One region of the Fusobacterium sp. FSA-380-WT-3A genome, then DNA from elsewhere that is predicted to be linked to it. Evidence: riboswitches for the same ligand, from Rfam matches in the RefSeq annotation. Region 1 holds a riboswitch; each other region holds the start of a gene.
What was found. Region 1 has a riboswitch for lysine ahead of HF862_RS03810 (Na+/H+ antiporter NhaC family protein). Riboswitches for the same ligand answer to the same signal wherever they lie in the genome.
Positions count from the first base shown of each region.

Region 2: another riboswitch for lysine. It lies ahead of HF862_RS06425 (aspartate kinase); the one in region 1 lies ahead of HF862_RS03810 (Na+/H+ antiporter NhaC family protein).
Region 3: another riboswitch for lysine. It lies ahead of lysA (diaminopimelate decarboxylase); the one in region 1 lies ahead of HF862_RS03810 (Na+/H+ antiporter NhaC family protein).
Region 4: another riboswitch for lysine. It lies ahead of HF862_RS01180 (Na+/H+ antiporter NhaC family protein); the one in region 1 lies ahead of HF862_RS03810 (Na+/H+ antiporter NhaC family protein).

Region 1 is NZ_JABAFQ010000003.1:146,561-150,166, forward strand. It holds gene HF862_RS03810 (Na+/H+ antiporter NhaC family protein) at 91-1,488, opposite strand; lysine riboswitch at 1,643-1,816, opposite strand; gene HF862_RS03815 (ribonuclease HII) at 2,019-2,627, shown strand; gene HF862_RS03820 (YraN family protein) at 2,647-3,021, shown strand; gene HF862_RS03825 (zinc ribbon domain-containing protein) at 3,005-3,223, shown strand; gene HF862_RS03830 (ComF family protein) at 3,195-3,606, shown strand, end outside.
Region 2 is NZ_JABAFQ010000009.1:24,837-28,442, reverse strand. It holds gene HF862_RS06435 (M20 family metallopeptidase) at 1-1,052, opposite strand, end outside; lysine riboswitch at 1,212-1,385, shown strand; gene HF862_RS06425 (aspartate kinase) at 1,496-2,701, shown strand; gene HF862_RS06420 (aspartate-semialdehyde dehydrogenase) at 2,725-3,606, shown strand, end outside.
Region 3 is NZ_JABAFQ010000001.1:157,354-160,959, reverse strand. It holds gene HF862_RS00715 (amidohydrolase family protein) at 1-689, opposite strand, end outside; gene lysA (diaminopimelate decarboxylase) at 816-2,123, opposite strand; lysine riboswitch at 2,222-2,395, opposite strand; gene nrdD (anaerobic ribonucleoside-triphosphate reductase) at 2,477-3,606, opposite strand, start outside.
Region 4 is NZ_JABAFQ010000001.1:242,699-246,304, forward strand. It holds gene HF862_RS01175 (uracil-xanthine permease family protein) at 1-422, opposite strand, end outside; gene HF862_RS01180 (Na+/H+ antiporter NhaC family protein) at 568-2,151, opposite strand; lysine riboswitch at 2,265-2,436, opposite strand; gene HF862_RS01185 (acetyl-CoA carboxylase biotin carboxylase subunit family protein) at 2,646-3,606, shown strand, end outside.

The sequences.
Region 1 (3,606 bases):
AAAATAATAAACTCACTTTTTTAATATTATCTTTATTATTCAAACTCTCTAACAAAACTACCTTATAGAAAATTTATTGATTATAAAATTTTATTTTTTTAATTTTACTTTTGGTTCTTCAGGAATATTAAATAATGGAATAAATTTATCTAATCCTGTTAAAGTCAAGATTAATATAGAAATTACAACTATTATAGAAAGAAAATTGTATTTCATAATATCTGTTGGCCTAAATTCATAAAGAGGGTAAACAACAGAAGCTATTCCTGTAAAAAATACAGTATAAGTATGCCAAGGAATAAATTGAGAACCAAAAACTCCCATAGCATCACTAAAACATCCATTTCTTAGACGTAATTTATATTTTTCCTCTTCACTTCCCTCTACAGTTTCATCAACTAAATTTTTTATTATTGGTCCTATAGTAACTATTTGAGCCATCTCATCAGCTAAAGCTACATTTCCTAATATAGAAAAAACTCCATTGTAAAACATTAGTTGTCTTACATTTTTAGATATTCTTTTTACTATTCTTGATAATGGTTCAAAAGCATTAATACTTCCCATAATTCCACCAAAAGCTGTTATCCACATCATCATTATAATAACACTTGCTCCAGCACTTGAAAAACCTGTGTACATTAAATCTAAAAATTCTGAAATATTTGGAATTGTTCCTGATATTAAACCAAATACTAGAGAGCTAATAATTCCTATAAAAAGACAAGCTAATGTTGGAAAACCTTTTATTGCTGATATTAAAACAAAAATTAAGGGTAAACACATATATAAAGGTACTCCATCTTTAACTTGATTCAAAAGAATAATTGCCGACTCTCTTTCAGACTTTAAAACTTCCCAAACATTATCAGGAATTTGATTGATAGCCTCATTTACATTTCCACTTATATTTGGTAATCCCATCATAACTGATACTACATAAAAAGTTATTATCCCAACTATAAGACATCCTAAAGACCAAACTCCTTGATGTCTTATTCTATGTATAACTTCTACTTTTTGTATTCCAGAACTTACAACTGTAGTATCTGAAATAAGCCCTATATTATCACCGAAACAAGCTCCTCCAGCAATAGCCCCTAAAGTTAATAGAATATTTCCACCAACTATATGGTTTAACCATAAAAATATAGGAGCACAAGCTGCAAAAGTTCCCCAAGATGTTCCTATTGTAATAGATAAAACACTTGTAACAATTATTCCTGTAACAGCTATTGTTTTTCCTGTTAAACCTAAATTTAAAGACATAATAATTATTGAAGCTCCTACTCCACTAGCCATAAAAGCTTCAGCCATAGCATAGGCTAACATTAAAATAAAAAACACTAACTGAATTTCCTTTACACTATTTACAGCTTTTTCTACAATTTCATTAAAAGAAAATTTTTCAGTTAACCAAGCAATTATTGCTACATATATAGTTGAAATTGGAGCTGCTATCAAAAAGTCCAATTTTATACCAACCATTAAAATTCCTAATAAAACAATAGGAGATAATTTTAATACCTCTATAAAAACTCCTCTTCTCTCGTTGTTTGTCACTTAATCCTCCTCAATAAAAAAGCCTTATATTATTAAAATATAAGGCAGAAAATATAAAATAAACTATATAATTTATAATCTAATTGATAGCTCTACACTAGTAAACTAATGTCAGTCTTATAGATGTTCTCTATAATCCCAAGTGTCTAAAGTTAGCTCTTTAAACCTTTCGGCAAAATTCCCTTTCAATAATAATCTATGCTTGCTAAACTCCTATTATCTAATAATGTCTTTTGCAACCTCTACCTTGAAAATATTAAATTGTCCAATACATATAATAACATTTTTTATATTTATTGTCAATTTTGTTTTTCATTTTCTTATTTATTTTTCTTTCTATGAATGTTATAATTAAATATAAATTTATTTTGAAAAGAATTTAATAAAATTAAAATACTTATTCTACAAAAATAAAAATTTTAAAATTAAATTAATATAAAGTTATAGGAGAAAAGATGAGTAAACTATATAAATTTGATATTGAAAAAGGAAAAATAATTTTAGGAGTAGATGAAGCTGGAAGAGGTCCATTGGCTGGCCCTGTAGTAGCTGCTGCTGTAAGAATAAGAGAATATCATGATTTTTTTGAAGATATTAATGACTCTAAAAAATTATCAGAAAAGAAAAGAGAAAATTTATTTGAAAAAATTTTAACTTTTTGTGATGTTGGAATTGGAATAGCTACTGTAGAAGAAATTGATGAGGTTAATATTTTAAATGCCACTTTTTTAGCTATGAATAGAGCTATTGAAGATATTAAAAGCCAAAATATTGATTATGATATTGTTTTAGTAGACGGAAATAAATTAATAAAAAATTATAATGGTAATCAAGAGTGTATTGTAAAAGGTGATGGAAAATCTTTATCAATAGCTACAGCTTCTATAATAGCTAAAGTTACAAGAGATAGAATAATGTTAAAATTTTCAGAAATATATCCTGAATATCATTTTGAAAAACATAAAGGTTATGGAACAAAACTTCATAGAGAAATTTTATTAGAAAAAGGACCTCTAGAAATTCATAGAAAAACTTTTTTAAAGAAAATTTTATCTAACTCTTAAGAAAAAAGTTAGGTTTAAAATGAAAAAATTTTTAAATAAAAGAGTTCAAGGAGAATATTTTGAAAATTTAGCATTAAATTTTTTAGAAAAAAAAGGTTTTCAATTAGTAGAAAAAAATTTTTATTCTCATTTTGGAGAAATTGATTTAATTTTAAGAAAGGACAATCTAATAATTTTTGTAGAAGTAAAAGAAAGAAGTAATCAAAAATTTGGAAATGGTTTTGAAGCTATTTCTAAGAAAAAATTAAGAAGAATGTTTTTAAGTGCTAATGAATTTATAGCAATAAATAAACTACAAAACTTTAATATCCGATTTGATGCAATAGCATTTGATGAAAATGGTAAATGTTATTGGATTGAAAACATATTGTGGGGTGATGAAATTGGATTTTAGATGTACAAAATGTGGAAGCAGCGATTATTATGTAAAAACAGCAATTTTTCCTGAAAAAGATTCAAAATTAAAAGTTGAATTTGGAACTTACTATCTAAAAATTTGTTCTGATTGTGGATATACAGAAATTTATTCAGCTAAAGTTGTTGATAAAGAACTTAAGAAGGTGAAAAATGTTCCAGAACCTAAACCTGCACCTTAGAAAATTTTTCTTTAACAATAGATGTAGTGTCTGCAATAATCTTCTATCTAACAGTGAAATATATATTTGTAATAATTGTAAAGAAAATTTTTTACATAATAATTCATTAAAAAAATTTAATGATGTATACTATATTTTTAACTATGATAAAAGTTTCAGAAATTTAATAAAAAACTATAAATTTCAAAATAGAAAATATATTGGATTTTTCTTAGGAAAACTTATAGAAAAAACTTTAAAAAAAGTGATAGAAGAAAATAATATAGATGTTATCATTCCTGTTCCTTTAAATAAAAAAAGATTATTTTCAAGAGGATTTAATCAAGTATCCTATACTTTAGATATTTTAAATATAAAATATCATGATGCAGCGAGAATAAAAA
Region 2 (3,606 bases), on a different contig from region 1:
ACACCTAAATAAAAGAAAGCTCCAGGAACTCTTTCAAGATAATAAGAAAAATCTTCTGCCCCCATTTCTGAATATTTTTTAGTAATAACATTTTCTTTTCCTAAAACTTCATTTCCAACTTCTTTGACAATATCCACATATTCATCATGATTTATTAAAGCATTATAACTATTTCTAAAATTAACAATAGCTGTAGCTCCATATCCTTTTGCTACAAATTCACTCATTTCTTTAATTCTTTGTTTATTGTATTCTCTGCTTTCAGTAGAAAGAGTTCTTAAAATTCCTGTAACTTCAACTTCTCCAGCTACTATATTTTCTTTTGTTCCTCCCTTAATAGTACCAAAAGTTATAACTACAGAATCTCTAGCATCTGTATTTCTAGAAACAATAGATTGGATAGAACTAATAATTTGAGCTGTAGTAACTATAGCATCAACTCCCTCACTTGGAAAGGCTCCGTGAGTACTTTTTCCTATAACTTTTATTTTTACTCCACAAGAAGAAGCAAACATAGGTCCATATTTAATACCTATACTTCCAACATTTACAAAAGGGTCAACATGAAGTCCAAATATAGCATTTACATTTTCTAAAACTCCCTCTTCTATCATTGGAAGAGCCCCACCAGTAGTTTCTTCTGCTGGTTGAAAAATAAGTCTGATATTACAAGGAATTTCATCTTTTATTTCTGATAAAATTTTGGCTACTCCTAATAAAACTGTGTTATGAACATCATGTCCACAAGCATGCATTTTTCCAACATGCTCAGACTTAAATTCAAAATCATTATTTTCTAATATTGGTAAGGCATCAATGTCTCCTCTTAAAGCAATGGTAATAGTAGAATCTTTTCCAGGAATATCAGCTACAATTCCACTTTTTCCAATATTTGTTTTATAATTTATATTAAGTTCATCTAAAGTTGAAGAAATATATTTTGTAGTTTTTGGTAAATCAAAATCTAACTCAGGGATTTTATGTAAATCTCTTCTAACTTTTATAAACCAATCATTAAATTTATCTATATTATTTAAAATTAAATTATTCATAAAAACCTCCATAAATTAATTAATAAGAATTATAGCAAAAAAAAATCTATAAAACAATAAAAATTATAAAAAATAAATTTATATAATATATAGTTTAAGATATAAAATTTATATTTTATTTTTTATAGAAATTGTTATAAAATGACAACAATAAAATAAGAAACGGATTGAGGAGCAAATGACAAAAGTAATTATGTTGAGTTACCTAACTTTGAGATATAATGAAAGGGGATTTTGCCGAAATCTAAAAATTATAGGGAGGATTTTTAGGTTGGGAATATGGAGAATATCCATATAACTGTCATTGATATTCAATGTTGTGCTTTCTGTTGTGTTATTCATTGTTGTGATACTAAAAATAAATTATATTATCTCAAAATGAAATATAAACCAACAGATAAGTCTGTTGGTTTTTTATTTTAAAATAAAAAAGGAGATAATATATGAGAGTAGTATTAAAATATGGTGGTTCTAGCGTAGCAACTATTGAAAAAATTAAAGCAATAGCTGAATATGTAGTGAACTTAAAGAAAACAAAATATGATGAAATTATAGTTGTTGCTTCAGCAATGGGAAAAACAACAAATGCCCTTATTGCTATGGCAAAAGAAATCTCTGATTCACCAAATCAAAGAGAACTAGATTCACTTTTATCTACAGGAGAACAACAAACAGTTTCTCTATTGTCAATAGCTATAAATTCTTTGGGACAAAAAGCTGTATCATTAACAGGGTATCAAGCTAATGTAAAAACTGTAGGAGTTCATACAAAAAGTAAAATCAAAAATATTGATACAGAAAAAATAGAAGAATATTTAAAAGATAATAATGTTGTTATAGTAGCTGGATTTCAAGGAATAAATGACCACGGAGATATAACTACATTAGGAAGGGGAGGTTCAGATACAAGTGCTGTTGCCTTAGCTGCTTCTCTAAAATGTGAATGTAGAATATATACAGATGTTGAGGGAATTTATAGTGTTGACCCAAGACTTTATAAAAATGCTAAGTTTTTAGATAAAATTTCTTATGAAGAAATGATGGAAATGGCTAATTTAGGAGCTGGAGTTATGGAAACTAGAGCTGTAGAAATTGGAAAAAAATATAATATACCTATTTTTGTTGGAAAAACTTTAAGTGAAACAGGAGGAACTTGGATAATGGATATGAATGACGTATTAGAGGATAAATTAGTAACAGGAATTAGTATAACAAAAGAGATAATAGTAACAACTCTTTCAAATATTAATTATTCTAGTGAAAAAATAGCAAAAATATTTACAATAATTAATGAAGTAGGATTAAATATAAATATGATTTCTCAAAATGTTTCAAATGATAATAAAGCTAAAATATCATTTAGTTGTGTAGAGGGAGAAAAATATTTATTAGACCAAGCTATTGAAAGAATAAAAGTGGAATTACCTTGTATAGAGTTAGGATATAATGATAACTTAGCAATGATTTCAATAGTAGGCGTAGGAATGATAAATAACTCTGGAGTATCTGGTAAATTTTTCTCAGCTTTAAGTAGAGCAGGAATAAATTTTTATCAAGTAACAACATCAGAGATAAGTGTTTCATGTAGTATAGAAAGAAAAGATATAAATAAAGCAGTAGAAGTAGTAGCAGAAGAATTTAATTTATAGAGAATAATTTGAGGAGGATAAATATGAGAGTTGCTATTGTAGGAGCTACAGGATTAGTGGGAAGTACATTTTTAAAAGTTTTAGAGGAAAGAGATTTAGGAATAACAGAGTTATATTTATTTGCTTCAGCAAGAAGTGCTGGTAAAAAAATAACTTTTAGAGGAAAAGAATATACAGTAGAAGAATTAACAGAAAATAGTTTTGATAGAGGGATTGATATAGCTCTATTTTCAGCTGGTGGAGATATAAGTAAAAAATATGCTCCAATAGCAGCTTCAAAAGGATGTTTAGTAGTTGATAACTCTTCAGCTTGGAGAATGGACCCAGAGGTTCCATTAGTTGTACCAGAAGTTAATAAAGAGGCAGCGTTTACAAATCATGGAATTATAGCAAACCCAAACTGTTCAACAATTCAATGTATGGCTCCATTAAAAGCTTTAGCTGAAAAATATGGATTAAAAAGAGTAATATATAATACATATCAAGCTGTATCAGGTACAGGACAAAAAGGTGTAGAGGATTTACAAAATGGATTAAAAGGATTAGCTCCTAAAGTTTATCCACATCAAATTGTAAATAACTGTTTACCTCATATAGATGTATTTATGGATAACGGATATACAAAAGAAGAAATAAAAATGATAAATGAAACAAGAAAAATATTAGAACTTCCTGATTTACCTGTAACAGCTACTTGTGTAAGAGTTCCAGTTATAAATTCTCACTCAGTATCAATTACAGCTGAGCTTAATAGTGAATTTGATATAGAAGAAGTAAAAAAAGTTATTGGAGAATATGAAGGAATTATATTAGTAGATAATCCTAAAAATAATGAATATCCTTTAGCTACAGAAGCTAGTGGACAAGATAAAGTTTTAGTAGGAAGAATAAGAAGAGATTTCAGT
Region 3 (3,606 bases), on a different contig from region 1:
TTATCCATTTGACCAAATCCAGCCATACTTCCAATATGTGATACTACATAATTAGCTTTTACATAGTTACCTAAATCTAAAAACTCTTCTATTGCATTAAATATATTTTTAGCATCTTCTCTTAAATGTGCTGATATAACTTTATGTTGTCCTAATCTTCCAAGAGTTGTCATCTCATTGAAATCTATTCCAGGAACATATCTAAGTCCAAAACTAATTCCCAGTAATCCTGTATCTTTCATCATTTTTTTACCTATCTCATACATTTCTTCCACTTGGTCATTTTCAAGACTTACATATCTGTCAACACCAATTTTTTGTCTTAGTATCCCATGAGGTAATAACATTCCAAAGTTAATAGGATGTCCTTCATCTACTCCATCTAAAAACTCCTTTGGATTAGAAACTCCTATTCCTGAGTTTCCACCTATTCCTGTAGTAACTCCCATTGATAACATTCTTTTAAATATTTCTCTATCTGGTGTTGTTCCATCAGTTAAAACTTCATGCATATCAATATCTATAAATCCTGGGCAAACACACATTCCCATAGCATCTATTTCATTATCTCCTATTAACACTTCATGAGATAATTCTACTATTTTTCCATTTTCTATTGCAATATTTAGTGGTTCATACACACTATTTTTTGGGTCTATAACTAATCCGTGATTTATTACTGTTCTCATATCCTAATTTTAAGTTACATTTTTATCTTGTAACTTTCCTCCCTTCTTTATTTATTTGTATATCTAAGTTGTATTATAAAATAATTATATCATATTTTAATAATTTCCGCATATTGTTTTTTTTACTTATTCTATTTCTATAAATACATCATTGGCTACCAAATCTTCAAAAGATTCTCTTTTAATTGATAAATAAGATTTCCCATCTTTTACAAACACAACTGCTGGTCTTGTAGCTTTATTGTAATTACTTGACATTGAATATCCATAAGCTCCAGTTGTAGGGACAAATATATAATCTCCTTCTGAAGCTTTGGCTATTTTCATATCTTTTCCTATTAAATCTCCAGACTCACAACATTTTCCTGCAATAGTAACTATATCATTTTCTTCTTGATTAAGTTTATTAGCAACAATAGCTTCATATTTAGCTTGATATAAAGCTGGTCTTATATTATCTGTCATTCCTCCATCAATAAACACATATTTAACTCCACCATATGTATTTTTTATGCCACCAACTGTATATAAAGTTCCCCCAGCATTTCCCACAATACTTCTTCCAGGTTCTATAGAAACTTTCTTTAAAGTCATATTTTCTTTTTCTAAAGTTTTTTCAATATGTTCTATCATAGATTTCATAAATTTTTCAATATCTACTTCTACATCTCCATCAACATAATAAACTCCAAAACCTCCACCTAAATTCATTTCAGGAATTTCCATATTAAATCTTTCTGATATTTTTTTAGTAAACATTATCATTGTTTCAATCCCCTCATGAAAAGCTTTAGTATCAAATATTTGTGAACCTATGTGACAATGAAATCCTAAAAATTCTAAACTTTCATAAGAAAGAATTTTCTCTACTATACTATAAATATTTTCATCAAATATAGATTCTCCAAACTTAGAACTATGTTTTGATGTTCTTATATATTCATGGGTATGAGCATCTATTCCTATATTTATTCTTAACATGACTCTTATTTTTTTATTTTTTTCTTTAGCTAAAGTTCCTAATTTATCTATTTCACTTATATTATCTAATATTACTATTCCAATTCCCCAATCAAGACACATTTCAAGCTCTTCTATACTTTTATTATTTCCATGCATATGGACTCTATTCATAGGAAATTTTGAAACTTTTATAGAATATAATTCTCCACCAGAAACTGCATCTATACTTAATCCATACTTCTCAACTATTTGGCACATAGCTTTCGATAAAAAAGCTTTTGAAGCATAGACTACTTCTGTTTCAAATTTTTCCGATTTAAAATTTTCTATATATTTTTTTATATTACTTTCTATCAATTCTTGGTCCATAACATATAATGGAGTTTTATACTCCTTTGCAAGTTTTTCTACTGATACTCCACCTATCTCAAGAATTCCATTATTATTTTTCATTGTTCCAAAATATCTCATAAAACTTCCTCCAAAATTTTCATAAAAAAAGACAGTCTTTTCAATTTCAGACTGTCTTTAGTAACCTATTAAAAATAATTACTTATATTTTAGATAACTTACTTGATAGCCCTCCATTGAAATTTCAATGACAGTAAAATAGATATTATCTAATTTACCAATAAAAATGTTTTGACTTTCATTTTTATTTCGGCAAAATCTCCTTTCAAATTATTCTCCGTTTGTCAAACTAAAATAATTTTACTCTTATCATTTGCTCCTCTATCTTTTTAAATTCTTTTACATAAAAGTATATCTAAATTTTATTAATTTGTATAATATAAATTATAAATATTTTTTATATAATCTATTTATTATTTTACATGAATAGCTCTATTTTTTATCTCTTTCATTCTTCCTTCTAAGGCGTGAGTAATATTATAATTTGAAATATATCCACAACATCTTCTTTGAATTTTCATTTTCATTCCCTCTTCATTACCACATTGAGGACATTTATATTTTGCTGTATGTTCGTCATAAGAGATTTCTCCTGTATATCCACATTCAAAACACACATCTGATACTGTATTTACTGCAAAATATTCTATTCCTTTATCATGAGCATATTTCATAAGTTCTAATATTGCATCAGAGTTATAAGTTTTTCCTCCATTTTCAACATACATTATGTTTCCTCCATTACAATATTTAATAAATGGAGCTTCTGTATCTATTTTATCAAAAGCATCTATTGGTAACTCTGATGAGAAATGGAAAGAATTTGTATAATATTCTCTTTTTAATAACCATTCAGGCATTACATCACTATAATTTTTCTTATCTGCATTAAAGAATGTTGCTATACTAGCTTCTGCTGGAGTTCCATAAACTGATACAGGTAATCCAGTTTCCTCTTTTATTTCATCAGCTTGTCTTCTTATTTCTTTCATTATTCTAAGACCTAATTCTTTTCCAGCTGGCTTTGATATGTTTTGTTTATCATCAGTAAGTATTCTTACACAATCATCTATTCCTAAAAATCCATATGACACAGAAGCTCTATCAGATTTTAATAATTTTTCTACTGTTTCATCTGGTTGTAATCTAGCAATAGCTCCATATTGGAATAATATAGGTGCTTGTTTAGCTTTTAACTTTCTAACATTTTCATATCTTTTTAAAATTCCTAATTTCATAAGAGATTTTTTCTCTTCTAGTAATTTCATAAATGTTTCTACTACATCAGTTTCCTTATGTCTTAAAGCTTCTAGAGATATTTGAGGTAAATTTAATGTTATAACACCAAAATTAAATCTTCCATATTGTTGATATTTTTCATTTTCTTTAAATTCATGATTTACTCTTGAACGACAACCCATTCTAGCATAATATTTTCCTGCATCATAATCTTCTTTAGAGTAGAATAATAAATCTGGATAATATGTATGTGCTATACATTTAGATACTTCTTTAGTTATATAATAATATGGGTCTCCCTCTT
Region 4 (3,606 bases), on a different contig from region 1:
ATTCTTTTTAAATATCCTCCAATTAAAATAGAAACTACTCCACCCATTATTTGAGAACCAAATAATATTGGCAAACTTCCTGAACCATCAGACAAAATTGCTAAAGTAGTTGGTAAAAATCCAAAACTTACACCCATTACTACAGGTAATTTAGACCCTGTTTGCAAACCAAAAATTCCAATAGGATAAATTTGTATAAAAGTGGCAATGGCAGCAGTTAACATAGAACATTGAATCAAAATTGTAATGATGTTTTGGTCTAATTTTGCAACTCTAGATACAATTAAAATGGGAGCAACATTTCCTACAAACATAGCTACAATATGTTGAAAGGCTAATGGTAGAGCTTCTAAAAAAGAAGGTTTTCCATCTATTTTGAATAACTCACTAGATTCTGTTAAATTTTTATTTTCCTTTAACATTTTTCCTCCATAAAAACAAATGTAATATTTTAAATACAGAATATTTTATCATATTTTTTTAATAAAATCTAGTAATGAAAAAAATGTTGATTATAAAAAATTAATTTATAATCAACATTTTGTTTTATTATTTTATTATGTTAAATTAGATATGTCTTTTTCTTGTTACTAATAAAATAACTACAAGAGCTATCATTCCAAAAGGAAGAGCTAAAAATAAATTTCTAGTATATCCTACAATAATATATGAAATAAAAGATATAGCAGCTACAGTTAGAGCATAAGGTAATTGAGTATAAACATGGTTTACGTGATTACTTTGAGCTCCAGCAGAAGCCATTATAGTAGTATCAGAAATTGGTGAACAGTGGTCTCCACAAACAGCTCCAGCCATGCAAGAAGAAATTGCTATTATCATCATTTGATGGTCACCATCAAATACAGCAACAACTATTGGAATTAAAATTCCAAATGTTCCCCAAGAAGTACCAGTAGCAAAAGCAAGTCCACAACCAACTAAGAATATAATAGCTGGTAACATATTCATTAAAGAACTAGCTGAAGTTTCCATAAAATGAGCTACATAAGGAGCTGCTCCTAAACTATCAGTCATAGCTTTTAAAGTCCAAGCAAAAGTAAGAATTATTATAGCTGGAACCATAGCTTTAAATCCTTCTGGAATACAACCCATACAGTCATGAAAACTTAAAACTCTTTTTACAGAATAAATAATTATTGTTAATATCATAGCAAATATACTTCCTAAAGAAAGTCCTAATGAAGCATCACTGCTTGAAAAAGCTTCTACAAATGTAGCTCCACTAAAAAATCCTCCAGTATAAACCATTCCAATTACACAACAAATAATTAATAAAATAATAGGAATTACTAAATCTAATACAGAACCTTTTTTATTTTCTTGAACTTCTTCTGTAACAAATGAACGGTCAGCAGTTGTAAATAAATCTCCTTTTAAAGCATTTTCTTCATGAATTCTCATTGGTCCATAGTCTACATTAAAAATAACTAATGTCACTAACATAAAAATTGTAAGAAGAGCATAGAAATTATAAGGGATAGCTTGAATAAATATAGAAAATCCATCTTCTCCAGGAACAAATCCTGTAACTGCTGCTGCCCAAGAAGAAATAGGAGCAATGATACATACTGGAGCTGCTGTTGAATCTATAATATAAGCTAGTTTTGCACGAGATACATTATATTTATCTGTAACAGGACGCATAACACTTCCAACAGTTAAACAGTTAAAATAGTCATCAACAAATATTAAACAACCTAATAATATTGTAGCAAGTTGAGCTGATATACGAGATTTTATTTTTTTACTAGCCCACAAACCAAAAGCTAATGACCCCCCAGCTGCATTCATAAGACAAACCATAGTTCCTAAAACAACTAAGAAAATTAAAATTCCTACATTATAACTATTTGAAAGAACTGAAATAAATCCATCTTGTAAAATGTGAGTAGCAGTTTTTTCAAAAGTAAATCCTGAATAGAATAAACCTCCAACAGTTATTCCTATAAATAAAGAACTATAAACTTCTTTAGTTATAAGAGCAAGAACTATAGCTACTACAGGTGGTACTAATGACCAAAATGTAGAATAAAGTGCTGGTTGATAAGTTTCTTCTCCAGCAAAAGAAAAGACAGATAGCAGTAAAAACATTGAGCATATTAAAATGCTTCTAATAAAACTTTTTTTCATAAAACCCTCCATATTTATAAAAAATTAATGTTGACAAATAAAAAAAGCCACAATTAACATGAGGCTTCACAAAAATGAGTTATATTCAATTAGTGATAATGATAAAACTAATTTACTTTGATAGCTCTCCACAAATTTGTGACAGTCTATTACATATTTTGTAATAGCCCAAGAATTATATGGTGTAGTATAATTCTTTCGGCAATTTCCCCTTTTGTCTAAATAACAGTTCACCAACTTTTTACATTTAGATTACTCTTGAAAATTGCAACCTCTATCCTCTAGCTTATTTACTTTTGTGCATTATACTACTTATTTATATAAAAGTCAATACAAAAGTTAAAAAATATATTTTTATAAAATAAATAAAAAATATAAATATAATCTATCATATAAAACTGTTGTAATTTTTTATAAAGTTATAAAAAAATATATTGAATATACTAAAAATATATGATAATATATGTTAATATTTAAAAAAAGGGGTGAGTGTGATGAATTTTATATTTTTATCTCCAAATTTTCCAAAAAGTTATTGGAATTTTTGTAGAGGATTGAAGAATAATGGAGTTAATATATTAGGGATTGGGGACGCAGAATATGACAGTTTATCTCCAGAGTTAAAAAATTCTCTTAATGAATATTATAAAGTTTCATCATTAGAAAATTATGATGAAGTTTACAAAGCTTGTGCTTTCTTTGCTTTCAAATATGGAAAAATTGATTGGATAGAAAGTAACAATGAATATTGGCTATTAAGAGACGCTAAACTTCGTACAGATTTTAATGTAAATACAGGATTAAAAAATGATAGAATAGCTGGTATAAAATATAAAAGTAAAATGAAAGAGTTTTATGCTATGGCAGGAGTAAAAACAGCTCGTTATCATATAGTTGATAATTATGAAAATTCTTTAAATTTTATTGAAGAAGTTGGTTATCCTGTAATTGTAAAGCCAAATAATGGAGTTGGAGCAGCTGCTACTTATAGACTTGATAGTAATGAAGAATTTAATTTTTTCTATGAAACATATGATAAACAAGTGGAATACATAATGGAAGAATTTATAAATGGAGAGTTACTTTCATATGATGGAATAGTAAATAGTAAAAAAGAAATAGTTTTCGAAACTGCTCATGCTTATCCTATTCCTATTATGGATATTGTAAATGAGAAAAAAGATGTTAGTTATTATTCTTATAGGGTTATCCCAGAAGATTTAAAAGAAACTGGTAGAAAAACTGTCCAAACTTTTGATACAAATAGTCGTTTTTTCCATTGTGAATTTTTTAGACTTTTGGAAGATAAACCAGGATTAGCAAAAAAAGGAGAAATATTAGGTCTAGAAGTTAATATGCGTCCACCTGGAGGATATACTCCTGATATGATGAATTTTGCTAACAATATAGATGTTTATCAAATTTGGGCAAATATGATTTGCTTTGATGAAGGAA